DNA from 2 places in the Paenibacillus sp. IHBB 10380 genome. Region 1 is predicted to be linked to the other one. Evidence: a T-box and tRNA genes for the amino acid it is inferred to sense, from the RefSeq annotation. Region 1 holds a T-box; the other holds one or more tRNA genes.
The links. The T-box of region 1 lies ahead of tyrS (tyrosine--tRNA ligase). A T-box ahead of a tRNA ligase gene usually reads a tRNA of that ligase, here a tRNA-Tyr.
Positions count from the first base shown of each region.

Region 2: it has a tRNA-Tyr gene. The T-box ahead of tyrS (tyrosine--tRNA ligase) is inferred to sense a tRNA for this amino acid. The anticodon was not compared.

Region 1 is NZ_CP010976.1:5,551,751-5,558,684, forward strand. It holds gene UB51_RS25090 (hypothetical protein) at 1-286, opposite strand, end outside; gene UB51_RS25095 (pseudouridine synthase) at 704-1,393, shown strand; gene UB51_RS28085 (DUF6932 family protein) at 1,483-1,794, shown strand; gene UB51_RS25105 (helix-turn-helix domain-containing protein) at 1,823-2,251, shown strand; gene UB51_RS25110 (DUF6933 domain-containing protein) at 2,543-3,055, shown strand; T-box leader at 3,143-3,365, shown strand; gene tyrS (tyrosine--tRNA ligase) at 3,468-4,730, shown strand; gene UB51_RS25120 (hypothetical protein) at 5,092-5,640, shown strand; partial or broken gene UB51_RS25125 (phospholipase D-like domain-containing protein) at 6,014-6,892, shown strand.
Region 2 is NZ_CP010976.1:4,051,945-4,058,878, forward strand. It holds gene UB51_RS18320 (DNA alkylation repair protein) at 1-591, opposite strand, end outside; gene UB51_RS18325 (DNA-3-methyladenine glycosylase family protein) at 622-1,239, opposite strand; gene fabV (enoyl-ACP reductase FabV) at 1,546-2,739, opposite strand; gene UB51_RS18335 (stalk domain-containing protein) at 2,959-4,071, opposite strand; tRNA gene UB51_RS18340 (tRNA-Leu) at 4,238-4,319, opposite strand; tRNA gene UB51_RS18345 (tRNA-Arg) at 4,328-4,404, opposite strand; tRNA gene UB51_RS18350 (tRNA-Leu) at 4,425-4,510, opposite strand; tRNA gene UB51_RS18355 (tRNA-Cys) at 4,523-4,596, opposite strand; tRNA gene UB51_RS18360 (tRNA-Gly) at 4,606-4,680, opposite strand; tRNA gene UB51_RS18365 (tRNA-Gln) at 4,687-4,761, opposite strand; tRNA gene UB51_RS18370 (tRNA-His) at 4,775-4,850, opposite strand; tRNA gene UB51_RS18375 (tRNA-His) at 4,900-4,975, opposite strand; tRNA gene UB51_RS18380 (tRNA-Trp) at 5,005-5,078, opposite strand; tRNA gene UB51_RS18385 (tRNA-Tyr) at 5,089-5,173, opposite strand; tRNA gene UB51_RS18390 (tRNA-Thr) at 5,181-5,256, opposite strand; tRNA gene UB51_RS18395 (tRNA-Phe) at 5,285-5,360, opposite strand; tRNA gene UB51_RS18400 (tRNA-Asp) at 5,387-5,464, opposite strand; tRNA gene UB51_RS18405 (tRNA-Met) at 5,495-5,571, opposite strand; tRNA gene UB51_RS18410 (tRNA-Val) at 5,621-5,696, opposite strand; tRNA gene UB51_RS18415 (tRNA-Glu) at 5,769-5,843, opposite strand; tRNA gene UB51_RS18420 (tRNA-Ser) at 5,889-5,980, opposite strand; tRNA gene UB51_RS18425 (tRNA-Asn) at 5,984-6,059, opposite strand; rRNA gene UB51_RS18430 (23S ribosomal RNA) at 6,165-6,934, opposite strand, start outside.

The DNA.
Region 1 (6,934 bases):
AACTGACAACACCATTAGCAGTTGTTGTTATGGCACCACCGATATCTTTCATTCCATTCTTGGATTGTTCCTCGTTATTTGTTATCAGACCTGCTGTCGTATCATACACGCCACTGGCTAAGTCCCCGGCTGTTCTTCCTGCTATAATCGTAGCATTCTCAACGCTATCGCCGATCTCCTTAACGAAGCGACTACCTGTAATTTCACCAACCACGCGGACGCTCCCGCCGATCACTCTGCCTGTTACTTCACCTGCGATATTACCAAGTCCTTTTAAGAAACTCATATGCATAACTCCTTCATAGTGGGCTAGTTCTTATATATTAGAATAATTCTATGATGAATTCGATGGAATTGATAAGAAATGAATACATGTCATTTAGTAGCCTGTTTGTTATAGTCTAATGTAATTATCCTATCCTCTGCAACCCATGTAGAGTGCTGTTCCCATCTACCGCATGTTGTATGAAGAAATCCAATGAGGTCAAGGCGTGTAAATATGTCGCACTCGATTAGTCACTGCAACAGTTTAAACCATATGGAGAAATCGAGATTCAGTATTATGGTAGAATGGATGACTGGAGCGTGCTGAGGTGCCGATAGATCACTGAGCAACCTGCAAGACGAGTAAGAGCTATACATAAAATTTACTGTAGCGGATGGATGGGAAGTAATTACATGGTAGATGGAGCTGTATTACTTGATAAGAATCAATAAGTATATTAGTGAGACAGGTTATTGTTCTAGGCGGGAGACGGACCGCTTAATCGCTGCTAGTAGAATCAGTATCAATGATGTGATATGTGAGCCAGGTGCCCATGTAGGCCCTGAGGATATTGTGCTTATTGATGGTCAACCGATACCGAGTAAAGCGGAACCCATCTATATCGTACTCAATAAGCCGATAGGGATTACGTGTACGGCAGCACCCCATGTAGCGGGAAATATCATTGAATTCGTCAACCATCCTTCTCGGATTTTTGCTGTTGGGAGATTAGATAAGGCGTCGGAGGGATTGATATTATTAACCAACGATGGGGATATCGTCAATAAAATGATGCGTTCAGAGTATGGTCACGAGAAAGAGTATGTGGTGACCATAGACAAATCAATTACAGTCGAATTTCTACACAATATGTCTAGTGGCGTGGACATTCTCGGCGTAAGAACGAAACCCTGTGACATGTTCCGAATGAATGAGTATGAGTTCCGGATTATCTTAACTCAAGGTCTGAATCTTCAAATTCGTAGAATGTGCAAGGCTCTCGGATACCGAGTGCTAAAGCTCGAACGGATTCGAATTATGAATATTACCATGAACGGCATTGAACAAGGGCAATGGAGAGATCTCACATCGGAAGAGTTAGAGGTACTTGAATCTCAATTGGGTTAGATGGGGGAATAGACTTGACATCTAGAATAAGCAAGTTATAATTAAATTAACAAATTTGTCAATTTAACATTATTGTATATTAAATTCTTTTGTATGCACAAGACTACTCTATGACATTAGATCAATTACGTACTTCTTTGCTTGTAACAGGCCCTAAAGATGGATCTCCATGGGATACGAATACAATGATGACTTTAGTAAATAACTTGGAGGTATTGGTTAATCAACTTTGGAGAGTCGGTATAATGGACATTTTTATAGATGGTTCGTTTGTTGAAGACAAAGCGAGCCCCGGTGATATTGATGGTTATTTTGTAGCAGACGTCAGAACCTTGCCCGACATTGTAAGGGAGTTTAATTTAGAAAAACACGCGATTCATTTGAACCAAAGGGAATTGTAAAAGTTATTAAATAGAGGAGCTGAGAAAGTTGATAAAAAACGAAGCAGCTTACCAAAAAGCACAGGAAAAGTTGAAACAAGATAAGGATTTTATTGCGAGAGAAAAGATGCGATTTAAAGAAATGGGTCTAAATGATGAGCAGATTGATATGGCGATTGAACCACTAATATCATTCCACGAACAATTAAAGGAAGAAGTGGAGTACTATGAAAGAATAAAAAGGGGTTCATTTAATCCAATTTACAAGTTTACGGATATAGGAAAAAGCCTCATTGCATTTAGAATTTATATAAATATGTCTCAATCCGACCTAGCTAGAAAACTGGGAGTATCGGATGCACAGGTTTCCCGAGATGAGCGGAACGAGTATTATGGAGCCACTGCCGAGAAAATTGAAGCTGTGATGAGCGCAATGGGGATGAAGGCAACGATAAATATTGAGGTTGTCGCAGGATAAGGCGTGTTTTGTGACACGTCAATGATCCAAGGATACAGATTCTATTCTATGAACAACAAACTCAATGCCATGTAGGCATTGAGTTTGTTGTATGTAGGAAGGAAATTATTGTTGTATATAATCATTTGTGAAACTATGTTTATAGAGGTTATGCACTCTCCTGTCGAATCCTGACTAAGAGTCACATTACTCTATCGCAAATGAGGTAACTTCACGAAATAAGGACTCTATGAGCAAATCAATATTCTGATTTCTTTCAGGAAAGTATAGATGAAAGTATGAGGTGAAGGTATGTTTATTGAATGTACTAAAAAATGTTCTGAGGCAATGAAAATAAAGACAAATGATGTTGTGCCTATGAAGCGAGAGCCTTTCTATGAATGGCATGCCAATTTGTTTATGTTTGATAGACGAAAAGGCGTTATTCTAATGAATAATCAAACGCGATACTGCATTGTGTTATACGGTTTAAAGGCTGAGCACTTCAAAAAGTTTGAAAGTATTGTTCTGAGTGCTATAAGAGAAACATTCCTTGCTGAGGGTTTCTCAGAGAATAAAGTAGATACTTATATGGATAATTGTGGGGAAGTTATTTATACAAAGACACATGATAGAAGTATTCTAAGTCAAATAAGTGAATTCCTTATTTCTATAACATGGGAAATCGAAGAATTCATACCCAATGATCATCTCAATTTAATAGAACTTAACAGATGGGTAGGTAATAATTTGATGTGCGGAACACTGGGTTATGCACACCCTATAGATTTATTGAATAAGGAAATGAGTAAGATAGAGGCCTAAGAAAAAATGCCTTGTTTATGGTTAGGACAATATCCACCGGATTGACAACTGACTTCTCATTCTCTATACTGACTTTAATCTAATATACGGTATACGTTGAAGGAATGAGTAGCAAACTGTCACTGTTGTTCAGAAAGCTAGGGGTTGATGTGACCTAGTACAAACAGTTTTGTGAATTACACTCTGGAGTATCTTAGGTAACACTAAGCGGACTAGCCAACGATAATATGGCTAAGAGTGGTATGAATAGTAGCTTGTAGCACTATTTATGCAATTTGGGTGGTAACACGGTTAATGAATCGTCCCTATGTCTATTGTAGACATAGGGGCGATTTTTGCGTAATGGCGTTATTGGACGTATAGGGGATCAATCAACACTTATATATAAAGGGGCTGGATGATGATGAGTAACATGAATATTATTGATGAGCTAGAATGGCGCGACGCGATTAACCAACAGACAGATGCAGAAGGATTACGTGAATTAGTCAGTGAGAAGAAGATTGCTCTGTACTGTGGTGTCGATCCAACCGGTGATAGCATGCATATTGGACATTTAATTCCATTCATGATGATGAAACGATTCCAATCATTTGGACATCTACCTGTTATCTTAATTGGTGGAGCGACAGGAACCATTGGTGATCCAAGTGGACGTCAATCAGAACGTCAATTACAGACATTAGAGCAAGTACAAGATAATGTGAACGCACTTACCGCACAGATGAAGAAGCTATTTGACACCGATAGCGATGCTCAACTGAAAATGGTAAACAACTATGACTGGACGCATTCATTAAACATTATCGACTTTTTACGTGATTATGGAAAGAATTTCAGCATCAATGCGATGCTGGCCAAAGATGTTGTATCAAGTCGCTTAGATAGTGGGATTTCATTTACTGAATTCACTTACCAAATTCTCCAGTCCATGGACTTCCATCATCTGTATGCAGAAGAAGGAGTTCAATTACAGATTGGTGGATCTGATCAATGGGGTAATATCACGAGTGGTCTAGACTTGATTCGTAAAAAAGAAGGTCCAGAAGCGAAGGCATTCGGATTAACGATTCCATTAATGTTGAAATCAGATGGCACGAAATTTGGTAAAACGGCAGGCGGGGCGATCTGGCTAGATCCTGATAAAACATCTCCATATGAATTCTACCAATTCTGGTTAAATACAGATGACCGTGATGTGATTAAATACCTGAAATACTTCACATTCCTATCTAAAGAAGCCATTATTGAATTAGAGAATAAGGTTACAACAGAACCTGGTAAGCGTGTAGCTCAACGAGTACTTGCGGAAGAGATGACCAAATTCGTTCATAATGAAGAAGCTTTAACACAAGCCATTAAAATCTCGGAAGCCTTATTTAGTGGAGACATTAAATCATTAACAGCAGATGAAATTGAACAAGGATTTAAAGAAATGCCTACGTTCGAAGCTGCCAAAGAAACAAAGAATATTGTGGACTGGTTAGTAGATCTAGGTATCGAACCGTCTAAGCGTCAGGCAAGAGAAGATATTAATAATGGAGCGATCACCATGAATGGTGAACGAGTAGAGGATTTAAACACGGAAGTGACCGTAGACAAATCATTCGATGGTCGGTTCATCATTATTCGTAAAGGTAAAAAGAAGTATAGTCTAATTAGATTAGTGGATTAAGCGGGCTTCCGTTATAACGAGCAACAGATTGAGAACTATCTTGTTCGTGGGTATGATCCACATATATGCACACTACTATTAACCGGGGAATCCATGACATGGGGACCTCGGTTTTTGTGTGTTACATATGCTGTAATCCACCTTAGAATTTTCGGTTCTCAATTAGTGGAATGTTTTTTTTAGATAGCATTCCTTTGGTCTAGCGTTTTCGACTCAGCAAACAATCTATTTCTAAATAGATTCATAATTACTAATTATTTACTTTGGAGGAAGTTTATAATATTATGTATCTACTTATGTACGTGACATGAAGCTTAGAAAGGAAACTCACAACGGATAACAAGAAAAAGGGGAAGTCTCAATGACTAAAAAATTATGTTTACTTCTCTTAATATTTTTTACTATTTTGGTCAGCTGTACGAATCAAAAAGAAGCGATTTCTGAGCATGAAACCCCAAGTGGTCCCTCTATCGCTTTAAAGATAGCTGTAATAGGAACTAATCACATTGCAGCAATTGATAATGTAAATTACGTGAAGACAAGTCTTCAAGATCTAGTTGAAGATGATAATCAACAATTGGATGGATTAATAATTTCTAAAGAAAGTTTTGAAGAAGCAGCCCAAGAAGAGTATAGAGATTTTTTCAAAAATATAAAATATCCTGTATTCTTCCTGGGAGCAGAAAACATATTAACAGCTGTGTTTCATGAAGATGGGCTTACTTTAGAAGATGGAAAAATAGGTGGCACGGGAGCTTATGCATCTGGATTTGTAAGTACTGAAGATGGGTACAAGGATTGGGGTTTATATTTGCCTAATAATCCAACTAACAACGACAAAAATATAAATATTATCGTACGAATCTGCAATGCCATACAAGAATATAAAGAAAATGAAGATACAGAATGATGGCTGGACGTTTGCTCGTAGCGTTTCTCCAGCATTATTCAGTAGAATACTAAAGCAACAATTGAAGATAGATAAGGCAACCTTCAATTCTAAAATTTAATGATAATAACAAGGGGAGCCTAGAATTTACATACAAGAAACTCAATGCCTACATGGTATTGAGTTTCTTGTATGTTAGGATAAAAGTAAAGAGAGTTAAATAAGGTTTCTATACTCGGATAAACAAATGACTGTATCGTTCCATGATCATTCACCATAATAAGAAATATTGTTGTATACATACTCATGGAAAACAATGTCCATAAAGGTTATCCACTCTATATGTCGAATCCTGACTAAGAGACACATCATTCTACATAAATGAGGTAAAGTCATGAAACAAGGACTCTATGAGCAAATCATTAATAATATAACGTCGCAGCAGTTATCTGCTTTGGACCCGGAACGCTATGAGATTGGTAGAGAACCGTTAGATGCGGAAGAAGCGCGGAAGATGCTGTCCAATTATTTGGCTATGGTGACCCGTAGGGCATTTAAAGTCGTGCGGGAACAAAGCAGCGATGAAGAAGCGGTATTGGCGCAAATTCGGATCTGTAATGAGATTATCGACACATTAAAGAACACGCTAGGGCACGAAGAGTACAACGAGCTCCTGTTAGATGAACAAGGTGAAGTACTCACCTATGTGTATTCGAAGTTAAATCATATCCGTGGGATCAAGGAAGAGAAGGTGCTGAGACCTGTCACACCCCTATCTCAAAGCTCTCTTTTTACCGGGTCTCATTCTGAACCTAATATGCTACATGAACTGAAACGTGAAAATGTAACGGCGGATCGAATCGATCTGCTTGTATCTTTTATCAAATGGAGCGGTCTGCGCTGTCTAATGGAGCAGTTCGAGCAGTTTACTGCAAATGGTGGACAGCTGCGCGTCATTACAACGACATATATGGAAGCTACGGATATGAAAGCCGTGATCGAGCTTAGTAATCTCCCCAATACCGAGATCCAAATATCCTATGACAGTGGTCGGACGCGGTTACATGCGAAGGCTTATGTTTTTAAAAGAGATACGGGTTTCACCACGGCCTATGTCGGCTCATCCAACCTATCCAATCCGGCGCTTACCAGTGGGTTAGAGTGGAATTTGAAGGTGACCGAGAAGGACTCGTACGATGTACTCAAGAAGATCGAAGCGACCTTCGAGAGCTATTGGAATGATAGGGAGTTTAAGAGCTTTTCCTCCGAGGATGTGATGATCGCCTAATCTTGTTGAACATTAGGTATTATATTG
Region 2 (6,934 bases), 1.5 Mb from region 1:
ATCGTCCAGTGAATTGCTATTCAAGTATGTCATAGTAGGTTCAGGCAGCTTTACATAACAGATTGATACTGCCCAAGCGACCGCCATTTTCACATAATATCCCTCATGTTTAGCATTGTCCAGTAGCTGTAACACTCGACTAATGTATTCTTCTTCAATGTAGAAATTAAGAAGCATGACTACACCAAAACGTATATCATATTCATTTTCAGACGACAGATACGGCTGCAAAAAATCCCATACTTGTTCCATATTCGTTTTAGTGAATTTTAGCCCTACACAGAAACTATCGCATACTGACCAATTATCAATTTTAGGCACAAACTTAGCCACATATTGCAAAATTTCTTCAATGTCTGCTTTTACATAACCAATAACCATGCCCTGTAGCATGATTTCCTCAAAATATTCACTTTGAGCATGTTCTATATAGATACGCCAATCTCCCTTTGCGATTTTTTTTGCCAATTTACGCAGCTCCGGCAGACGAACCCCCACAACATTATTAACATTCGGGATAAGTGCAGAGGCGAACTTTTGATACTCCTCATCCACCAATTCAAATATCTGTACTCTAATCGTTTTGTCCACTTCATGTACTCCTTGTCGCTTAATTTCTACTTATTCAAATGAGATGGTCCACAGGTATATAGAAGCAACTGAACCCAGAGGTGAATATCTTAGACGATATTCTTCAAACTGCTCTTGTGAAAGTTCACTTAGACCATACAATTTCATCATTCCGCGGCGAATGGCTATATCCCCCCAACTGATTACATCAGGGCGTTCCATTGCATTAATAAGCATCATTTCTGCCGTCCATTTACCAACTCCATTTAAGGTTATCAATTTCCTGACGACCTCGCCATCTGATAGAACATACAGTTCATCCAAATCAAATGCGCCTTGTTCAATCATACGGGCAACATTTTGAATGCAAACCGCCTTTTTCATCGTCATCCCACATCGTTGGATATCATCGGCTGTCTGTATGGCTATATTTTGCGGAGTTATCTCACCAAATCGATCCTGTATCCTTGTCCAAATCTTGTGGACCGCCTTCACAGAAATAAGCTGGCCTACAATGGCATAGACGAGCGCCGTGAACAGATCGGGAATAATGACACGCTCAACCTTGCCCATTCGAGCTATCGCTACCCCCAGTGTTACATCCACGCTTGTAAGATAGTCCATTTCTTCTTGTCCATATTCAAAATATTTTGTTTTAACGGTTTGCATCGAATTCCCCTCTGTATATCTGCTATTCCCTAGTGGCAATCTCGAGACCTCCCACTTGATATCTATATACTCACTGATTAATTACTATAGCATTACTATACCTCACCAGGCTCCAAATGTACGTATAGCCGAATAAGATAGCAAAGTAACGAAATTCAATCTCATAATATAAAAAAGATGACTCCTGAACCATTCAGAAGTCACCTCTCAGTCGTTTATATAGCTTTGTTAGTCCATCCTATGTTCACAACCAGAACACCGTTCAAGGGACCATTTGCGCCCCTTTGAACAGTGACGTTACCTGTATTAACGAAGATTCGGAATGTCTACCTCTGGATTCGTATCGACTTCGTAGTCTACGCCGTCGGTTTCAAAGCCAAAGAGTTGGAAGAACTCCTTGCGGTACCCTTCCAGATCAGAAAGGTCATACACGTTATTCGTCTCTAGCTCTGACCACAACTTCGTGACCTCAGCTTGAATTTCCGGCTTCATTTCCCAATCATCAACACGGATTAAACCTCTTCCATCTACAAGCGTCTCCTTCGATCCATTATAGAGTCGATCAGAGAACAACCGATACATTTGCTCGATACAGCCTTCGTGGATACCCTGTTCCTTCATAACTTTGTAAAGAGCAGCAATGTATAAAGGTACTACAGGGATAGCTGAGCTGGATTGTGTTACGAGTGCTTTATTCACTGACACAAATGCGCGTCCGCCGTGAGTTCCAAGCTTCTCGTGAAGTCGTTTCGCTGTTGCTTCCAAATCATTTTTGGCATAACCAATCGTTCCTTCACGATATACAGCGTGTGTAATTTCTGGTCCAATATACGAATAAGCAACGGTAGTTGCACCTTCTGCTAGCACACCAGCCTGTTCAAGCTCATCTATCCACATTTCCCAGTCCTCACCGCCCATTACAGCAATCGTTTGGCGAATTTCCTCTTCACTCGCAGGCTCGATCGTTGTTTCCGTTACTTCGCCATTGTGGAAATTGACGGTTTTATTCGTATAGGTTTCACCAATCGGCTTAATGACAGAAGAGAATGTCTCGCCTGTTTTTGGATGTGTGCGGCGCGGTGATGCCACACTATAGATAACCAAATCAATTTTTCCAAGCTCGGTGCGGATCAAATCAATCGTTTTTTCTTTAATCTCATCGGAGAAAGCGTCTCCCACGATACTGAATGATTGACGGTTAGCTTCTTTGGCAGCTTCCTCAAACGCAGCGGAATTGTACCAACCTGCAGAAGCTGTGCGTGCACCCTCTGCAGCTTTGTCGAAATAAACGCCGACCGTGTTAGCCCCAGCAGCAAATGAAGACACGATTCTAGAAGCCAGTCCATAGCCTGTAGAAGCGCCTATCACAAGCACATTACGTGGGCCTTCGATAGCTGGTTGGGATTTTACATAGTCGATTTGACGCTGTACTTGTTTAGCACAGCCTTCCGGATGTGCAGTCGTACAAATAAAGCCTCGTGTTTTAGGTTGAATAATCAAATTAAGTAATTCCTTCCTATAGTAAAATTTTCTAGTATTCCTTGATGCAGAACATTTATATCCTATTTTACCGATTACCCGCGATAAAGCAAAGGGGGAGCGTTGATTAAGGAGAATATTTTTGAGATTTGAGCCATTTTTAAGAGCACTCCTTTATAAAAAGACTCTTGAGCAACTGCAGCTCAAGAGTTTTTATCAGTAAATAGCTTATTCACTTAACTATTCCATAATGGCTTCATCGTTGCTAATAACAATTTGTGCTTCAAATACGTACGCATGATTCATGCCAACCACAGTCTTGAAAAAGCTCAAAGGAACAAAAGCGTTATTCCCAACCAATTGTGGAGAAGCCCCTAATTGAATAGAAGTCGCACTGGAATTCTTGTAGTTATCCTCACCTATTTTTAATGAAGCAACCTCACCAAACATAATACTCTTCAGCTTATTATTCCAAGTAAGGTCATATTCTAGAGCTTCAGCAATGGCTCGAAGTGGAACCATAACCGTCCCACCTTCATTGATGAATGCTGCTGGAGCTTTGATTATTTTGTCATTCACGACGATCTCCATAGTAGAAACATCTCCAATCATTGTAGACATTTCCTCATCCGTTAATTGATGAATGGGAGGCACTTCTTTTTCGAATAATACAACAATTTTCGTTGGAGTTGTTTGTGCTGGAATACTTCTTGTTGATATGCCGTATGAAACAACAAGTTTTCTGTTTGTGAGTTCACCTTCAAAAGCCTTCCCATCCTGGGACACCACTGTGGTCTGATCTGATTTATTCAGCTGCAGCGAATGATCAGCGCTAACCAGATCCTTGTCAAATAAATCTACCTTTATATTCTCATCTTTAGGATGATTAGCTGTAATAACTTTAACATTGTATTGAGCTGGATAAATTAAAATCATCGGTGCATTTGCTTCATAGTAACCGGTAATTGTGGAGCCCTCAGCAAGTTCAATTACATTTGCTAGATAGGTGTCAGTAGATATTACAAAGTTGGCTATGCCACCCTCTGCATTTTCAACTAGCACGTACTTCGTACCTGCAACACCTTCAACATCACTTATTTTCTTCACCGTTCCTGTGAAAGAATTGTAATATGACTGATTTTCTACCTGTCTGTCACCTATAGGCATAGTTTCATTTATTGACATAATTTCTTTTATAGGCACAATTTCCTTAGCTTGTACCCCATTGTTACTAGAGGGTAAATCATTGGCAGCGTTAGCTGTTACTGCGAGGAGAGAAAATACAGCCAGAGATAATAAGCCTGCAAATAACTTTTTAGAAATTCTAATAAGAAACGAAAAAGAAGAGGTCACTTGTACCCCTACCGTTATTATTAATAGTTCATATATTCTTCTAGTTACAGATCATTGCTGAATTACGGTAATTTACATCTCTAATAAGAATCAAGTATATTTACTAATAACAGAAAAAAGGTTTATAAAATCGCTTCGAAAAGCAATCTTATAAACCTTTTTTGTATACCGATGGCCGGACTCGAACCGGCAAGCCTCTCGGCACCGCATTTTGAGTGCGGCGTGTCTGCCAATTCCACCACATCGGCGTAATTCATGGTGCGCCCTAAGAGATTCGAACTCCTGGCCTTTTGATTCGTAGTCAAACGCTCTATCCAGCTGAGCTAAGGGCGCATATTTTATTAATTAATTAATGCGGAAGACCAGACTTGAACTGGTACGATAGTCACCTACCGCAGGATTTTAAGTCCTGTGCGTCTGCCGATTCCGCCACTCCCGCATATTAAATTAATGGAGGCGCCACCCAGATTTGAACTGGGGATAAAGCTTTTGCAGAGCTGTGCCTTACCACTTGGCTATGGCGCCGTACAAAAATGGAGCGGACGACGGGAATCGAACCCGCGACCCTCGCCTTGGCAAGGCGATGCTCTACCGCTGAGCCACGTCCGCATATAATGGCTGGGGATATAGGATTTGAACCTATGCATGACGGAGTCAAAGTCCGTTGCCTTACCGCTTGGCTAATCCCCAACATTAGAATTAATGGGGCGACTGATGGGACTTGAACCCACGAATGCCGGAACCACAATCCGGTGCGTTAACCCCTTCGCCACAATCGCCATATTATTATCTACATCATAGTGAAACAGAACAACTCATTCAAAAAAATGGGGCGACTGATGGGACTTGAACCCACGAATGCCGGAACCACAATCCGGTGCGTTAACCCCTTCGCCACAATCGCCATGTTATTATCTACATCATAAATTTCTTTGGCAGGGGCAGCAGGAATTGAACCCACACCAACGGTTTTGGAGACCGTTGTTCTACCTTTAAACTATGCCCCTATAAAAGAAATGGTGGAGGATGATGGATTCGAACCACCGAACTCGTAGAGAGCAGATTTACAGTCTGCCGTGTTTAGCCACTTCACTAATCCTCCAAAACAATGGTGCCGGCGAGAGGACTTGAACCCCCAACCTACTGATTACAAGTCAGTTGCTCTACCAGTTGAGCTACACCGGCGCACCAAATATTCAATTTACAATGAAAATGGTGGCTCGGAACGGAATCGAACCGCCGACACAAGGATTTTCAGTCCTTTGCTCTACCGACTGAGCTACCGAGCCATATTGAAATATCACTACTATAAAAATGGCGGAACCGACGGGATTCGAACCCGCGATCTCCTGCGTGACAGGCAGGCATGTTAGACCGACTACACCACGGTTCCACATATTCTATTCCTTAGCAAAGGAATAATTGGTTGCGGGGGCAGGATTTGAACCTGCGGCCTTCGGGTTATGAGCCCGACGAGCTACCGGGCTGCTCCACCCCGCGTCATTTACAAAATATTTAATTTCATCCATATATCCAGTAGAGGATCGTATGGTGGAGGCTGAGGGGATCGAACCCCCGACCCTCTGCTTGTAAGGCAGATGCTCTCCCAGCTGAGCTAAGCCTCCATTAAATAGATGAATATTATCATATCACATATATCGAGTTTAAAGCAAGCTTCTTTTCGATATTAATAAATATGGTGACCCGTATGGGATTCGAACCCATGTTACCTCCGTGAAAGGGAGGTGTCTTAACCCCTTGACCAACGGGCCTAAAAGTTTTACGAAGTAAAGCTCGCTTCGTAAGCATAAATACTATGGCGGAGAGAGAGGGATTCGAACCCTCGAGACGCTTTTGGCGCCTACACGATTTCCAATCGTGCTCCTTCGGCCAACTCGGACACCTCTCCATATGGCTCCCCGAACAGGGCTCGAACCTGTGACAACTCGATTAACAGTCGAGTGCTCTACCAACTGAGCTATCAGGGAATATAACTATTATTCAAGGTTTAATCCTTGAAAACTAGATACGAAACGAATTTGCAATGTTAAAACAGCATATGCTTCCGAAGTAGTTTCACTTCATGAAACTTTTAGGATAAGCCCTCGACCGATTAGTATTGGTCAGCTCCATGCATTACTGCACTTCCACCTCCAACCTATCTACCTCGTCGTCTTCAAGGGGTCTTACTAATTGGGAAATCTCATCTTGAGGGGGGCTTCACGCTTAGATGCTTTCAGCGTTTATCCCGTCCGCACGTAGCTACCCAGCTATGCTCCTGGCGGAACAACTGGTACACCAGAGGTGCGTCCATCCCGGTCCTCTCGTACTAAGGACAGCTCCTCTCAAATTTCCTGCGCCCACGACAGATAGGGACCGAACTGTCTCACGACGTTCTGAACCCAGCTCGCGTACCGCTTTAATGGGCGAACAGCCCAACCCTTGGGACCTACTTCAGCCCCAGGATGCGATGAGCCGACATCGAGGTGCCAAACCTCCCCGTCGATGTGGACTCTTGGGGGAGATAAGCCTGTTATCCCCAGGGTAGCTTTTATCCGTTGAGCGATGGCCCTTCCATGCGGTACCACCGGATCACTAAGCCCGACTTTCGTCCCTGCTCGACTTGTAGGTCTCGCAGTCAAGCTCCCTTCTGCCTTTGCACTCTTCGAATGATTTCCAACCATTCTGAGGGAACCTTGGGGCGCCTCCGTTACTCTTTAGGAGGCGACCGCCCCAGTCAAACTGCCCACCTGACACTGTCCCCGAACCGGTTTACGGTCCTAGGTTAGAACCTAGATACGATCAGGGTGGTATCCCAACGGCGCCTCCGTAGAAGCTTGCGCTCCTACTTCTCAGGCTCCCA